DNA from 2 places in the Streptomyces sp. NPDC101151 genome. Region 2 is predicted to be linked to the other one. Evidence: riboswitches for the same ligand, from Rfam matches in the RefSeq annotation. Region 2 holds a riboswitch; the other holds the start of a gene.
What was found. A riboswitch is a leader RNA that binds a small molecule or an ion and turns the genes downstream of it on or off. The one in region 2 is predicted to bind cobalamin.
Positions count from the first base shown of each region.

Region 1: it holds a riboswitch for cobalamin, as region 2 does, so the genes downstream of both, ACIRU3_RS34710 (CbtB-domain containing protein) here and ACIRU3_RS08995 ((2Fe-2S) ferredoxin domain-containing protein) in region 2, are expected to answer to the same signal.

Region 1 is NZ_JBIWPP010000027.1:17,148-19,524, reverse strand. It holds gene ACIRU3_RS34720 (hypothetical protein) at 1-135, opposite strand, end outside; gene ACIRU3_RS34715 (CbtA family protein) at 281-1,033, opposite strand; gene ACIRU3_RS34710 (CbtB-domain containing protein) at 1,056-1,277, opposite strand; cobalamin riboswitch at 1,314-1,457, opposite strand; gene ACIRU3_RS34705 (enoyl-CoA hydratase) at 1,529-2,320, opposite strand; gene mmsB (3-hydroxyisobutyrate dehydrogenase) at 2,317-2,377, opposite strand, start outside.
Region 2 is NZ_JBIWPP010000004.1:123,859-126,235, reverse strand. It holds gene ACIRU3_RS09000 (universal stress protein) at 302-847, shown strand; gene ACIRU3_RS08995 ((2Fe-2S) ferredoxin domain-containing protein) at 1,001-1,456, opposite strand; cobalamin riboswitch at 1,517-1,639, opposite strand; gene ACIRU3_RS08990 (TetR/AcrR family transcriptional regulator) at 1,809-2,377, opposite strand, start outside.

The DNA.
Region 1 (2,377 bases), on a different contig from region 2:
GAGCACCCGCACCCGGGCGCTCTGGCCGCCGATCTGCCGTCGGCTGGCGATCAGTTGCTCGTACTCCTCGACGGTGAGGGCCACCGCCTCGCGGCCCGCGAGGGTGATGCGGCGCGGCTGGAGATGTCTGGCCACTCTGTCCTCCGCTCCTCGGCTTGGTGGTCCCCGCCGGATCGGTCGGCGGTCTGTGTCATGTCCGTGATCCGATCGCGTGGGTGCCCGGAGAACGCGAGAGGGCCCCCGGATGGTTCCGAGGGGCCCTCACGTGTCCCAAAACCGATCAGTTCGAGGCGGGAACCGTCCGCCCGGACGGTGCTGCCGCGGGCTTGGGGTTCAGCTGGCGCTCGGCCAACTCCCCGAACAGCAAGCCGAAGCCGCCCCACAGGACGGACTGGATGGCCAGTGCGGACAGCCGGAACCGCCACAGCAGGGCGGCCGGGAAGTCCTTCGGGACCTCGTTGATGACGGGCAGGAACTCGTAGGCCAGGCCGATCACGACGCCGAAGGCGGCCACCGCGACCACGGTCGCCCACCAGGTACCCAGGCTGGGCGCCAGGCGCTTGCCCAGGATGGTGGCAGCGATCGCGAGGAGGACGCTGAGCAGCATCATCAGGAAGTACAGGGTGGTTCGCTTGCTGATCGTGTCGGGGTCGCCGACCGACGGCGGGTTGGCCGGGTACTTCAGGAACGGCACGACGTAGACGGCGATCAGGGCGCAGCCGGACAGCAGCAGTGCGGTGGCCCGCGGGCTGAAGCGGCCGACGCGGCCGAGCGCGAAGCAGTAGGCGAGCGCTGCGATGCCGCCGAAGGCGACCCCGTAGACGAGGACGCCGGTGGCGAGGCCAGCCGTGGACTGCAGGGAGCGGGAGACGACTTCCATCTCGTGCTCGTGGGAGTGGGCGTCCTCGAAGGCGATCGCCTTGTCGACGCTCGGCTCACCGAGGAGGTAGGCGACGACCAGGGCGAGCACGCCGGCGGCCAGGCCGGCGAGCATGCCCCGGACGAGGAGGTTTCTTACCGTTGCGGAGTTCATGAGTGTGCGCTGTCCCGTCGGTTCAGTGGCAGGGGAAGCCGAGCAGGTGGCGGGCGTCGTGAACCCACTCGTGGACGTCCGTGCCGTTGAACACGGAGGTGGCGCCCTGCTCAGCGCCGACGAAGTACAGCAGGACGAGCATGAGGATGCCGAAGAAGACCGCCCAGGGAGCTATCGCCTTCAGCGGCAGCGTGGCGGGAACGACGGGGGTGGTGGCTGTCGGCTGGGCGACGGTCTGCGCCATGGCAGAACCTCCTCTGGGAGTTCGCGTCCCATCTCGGTGGTGCACAGGACGACGGCCACGGGTCTGACTTGCCAGACACCCAGGGGATGTCTCGCATACAGTGGCGCGACCGTGCCGGATTCCCACCGGCTTCCGTCTCGCCGTCGTCAATATCGGACAGACCGTACCGCGTGACGCGTGCACGGCCAAGACCACGTCCGCCTGGCGTGATCTTCCTCTCGGGCCAGGCGGACGATCCGGTGCCGCGACACTCAACGGTGACGGAATTCCGGCGGCCGCTTGTCGACGAAGGCGGCCATGCCCTCCTTCTGGTCGGTGGTGGCGAACACTGCGTGGAAGAGGCGCCGTTCGAAGCGGACCCCTTCCGTGAGCGTGGTCTCGAAGGCCCGCCCCACGGCTTCCTTCGCCATCATCGCCACCGGCAGCGACATGCCCGCGATGGTCTCGGCGACGGCGAGGGCCTCGCCGAGCAGATCGTCGGCAGGCACCACACGGGAGACCAACCCGGCGCGCTCGGCTTCCGCCGCGTCCATGGTGCGCCCGGTCAGACACAGCTCCATGGCCTTGGCCTTGCCGACGGCGCGGGTCAGGCGCTGGGAGCCGCCGATGCCGGGGATCACCCCGAGTTTGATCTCGGGCTGGCCGAAGACGGCGGTGTCGGCGGCGAGCAGGATGTCGCAGAGCATGGCGAGCTCGCAGCCGCCGCCGAGGGCGTATCCCGCGACGGCGGCCACGGTCGGTGTGCGGAGCTGTCCGAGCCGGTCCCAGGCGGCGAACCAGTCGGCGAGGTACATGTCCAGGTAGCCCTGTGGCTGCATCTCCTTGATGTCGGCACCGGCCGCGAACGCCTTCGCCGAGCCGGTGATCACGATGCAGCCACAGTCCGGGTCCCGGTCGAGGGCCTCGGTAGCGGCGACGACCTCGCTCATGACCTGGAGGTTCAGCGCGTTGAGAGCCTTGGGCCGGTTGAGGGTGAGCAGGGCGGTGCGGCCCTTGCGTTCGACGAGGATCGTCTCGTACTCGGTGGCCGGGTCCATGCTCATGCCTCTTCTCCGCTCTGATCCCTGATGGTGCGGACGATGCCGGAGAAGTCCTCCGCC
Region 2 (2,377 bases):
CCGAGGTCGTTGACAGGCCGAACTGGAGGCCCCGGCCGGGAAGCGGACCGGGGCCAGGCGACGACGGTATGCCCGCGCACTCCGGTTCCCGGACGTCTCCTGACGGGATGCTGACGGTGATCGGGGCGACGCTGACGGGATGCTGACACCCCTGGCGCGAGCCTGGACACGGGCCGTCAGAAGGTCGCCAAGAACTGGCGCACGGGGCTGTTCGCGGGCCCGGGAAGGGAGTGGGATGGACGCGGCTTCAACAAGGACCGCCGGCCCGAAACCCCGGCGGCGAGTGAAGAACGGTGACGTGATGCACGAGTCCGACGCGCTCCCGGCCCCTCGTGTCGTGGTCGGGGTCAGCGGTTCACTGGGGAGTCTCACCGCCCTGTGCCGGGCCGCCGACGACGCCCGGCGCCGCGGGGCCGAGCTGTGGCCGGTACTTGCCTGGGAGCCGCCCGGCGGAGACCTGGCCGCCCGGCGCTCCCCGGCCGCTTCCTTCATGGTCCCGGAGTGGGAACGCCTCGCCCGGGAGAGGCTGCTCACCGCGCTCGGCGACGTGTTCGGCGCCGCCGGCCCGGCTGTCCCCATGCGCGCCCTGGTCGCCCGGGGTGTTCCGGGCCCGGCGCTGGTGCGGATCGCCGACCGCGAGACCGACGTCCTGGTCATCGGCGCCGGACGCCGCAGCCGACTGCACCGCGCCCTCTGCCCCTCGGCAGGCCGCTACTGCCTGGCTCACGCGACCTGCCCGGTCCTGGCGGTGCCACCGTCGCCCCTGGAGACGGAACTGGCCGCCGTGCACCGCCGCAACGCGCTCGGACTGCGCCTGGACACCGGGGACTTGGGGCGGACGGCGTAGGTCGTCCTGTCGTCGGACTCCCGCCGTCCGCCCGTGCGGCGGGAGTCCGACGTCAGGACCTGGCCTGCGCCCGCCTCCTCCTGGCCCTGCTCGCCCGCCCCGGGCTGTCGCCGGTCCGCGACCAGGACGTGCTCGGTGCCGTCCGGTCCGTTCTCAGCGAGGGCCGTCGACTCGGCGCCGCTCCCGGGAGGCCGTGGCGAGCCGAGGCGGTGTGAAGGCGTAGAGGTCGAGGATCTCCGGCAGCGGCGCGATGCCCGGGCCGCCCGCGCGCACCCAGGCGGTGATGTCCTCGGCCGCGTCGGGGTCGTTGACCAGGCCCAGCCACACCGGCCGGCCACCGGCTGCCCGGCCGGCGGCGGAGGGCTGTACGACGATGACGTTGGCCTGCTCACACACGTCGAGGCAAGCGGAGATGCGCACGGGCACCTCCGCACGCAGACGTGCGGTCTGCGCCGCGTGATCGACGCCTATCACCTTGGGACTGCCGCAGCAGCAGTCCCGGCACACGACGACACGGCACGGCACCGGGTCGGCTCTCTCCGGAGCCACCTCGTCCTTCTCCGGAGCCACCTCGTCGCCGAACGTCTCTTCGGCCGGCCTCTCGGGCATGCCGCACCACCCCTCCCCCGGGGAGATCCGCCCCGGTGTCCGTCGAGGAGGCGACCGCGTGAGTCTCCTGGCTCTCGGGTCGTCGCTCGTCCCGGCCTCCCCGCCCCTCTCGGGCAGTGGCCTGTCGGAACTCGCTCACCGATCACAGTGGCGGGACCGCGCCGGATTCACACCGGCTTCCTCGGATCGCCGTCGCCTTGTCAGCGATCATCATCCCATCGGCGGCCGCGCCTCCCGTCACCCGGTCGCCCGCCGATCGTGCTCGCGGCCACGGCGCCCCCGCCCCGTGTGCCTGAGCGCCGGAGGACCCGGAGGTGCGGGCGAACCCGGCGGGCGTTCGGCCGGCCCGTGCTCAGCGTTCGGCGTCCGCGCCCCCTCCGGTACGTGCCCGGTGCTCGGCGCCCGCGCCGTCTTCTGCACGGGTGCCGAGGAGTGCGGTGGTGAATCCGGCCAGCTGATCCCGGATCTCCTCGCGGGGCACGCCCTTCTCTCCGGCCAGGTGCTCGACGAGGTCGGCCCGGGTGGCGGCGAGCAGCGCGTGGGCGGTGAAGTCGCTGTCGGTCAGGCCAGGAATCCGCTCCAGCGCCTCCCGGAGCAGCGCGTGCCAGCGCTCGTAGTGTTCGGTCCGGTAGGGGCTGTCCGCGCCGGTTCCCTCCAGGGCCAGCGCGAGGCGGCGGTTGTCGAGCTTGAAGCACACGATGGCGTCGAGCAGGGCCGGTACGCGCTGATGCGGCGGGCCGGCGGGTCCGAGCGGCGGCGGACCCTCCTCGACGGCCCGTCTGATCGGTTCGAGCCGCGCCTCGTACAGCGCGCGGAGCAGTCCGGCGCGGTCGCCGAAGGCACGGAAGAGCGTTCCCTTGCCGACGCCGGCCGCGCTTGCGATGTCGGCCATGGTCAGGTCCTCGGGGCTCTGACACCGAG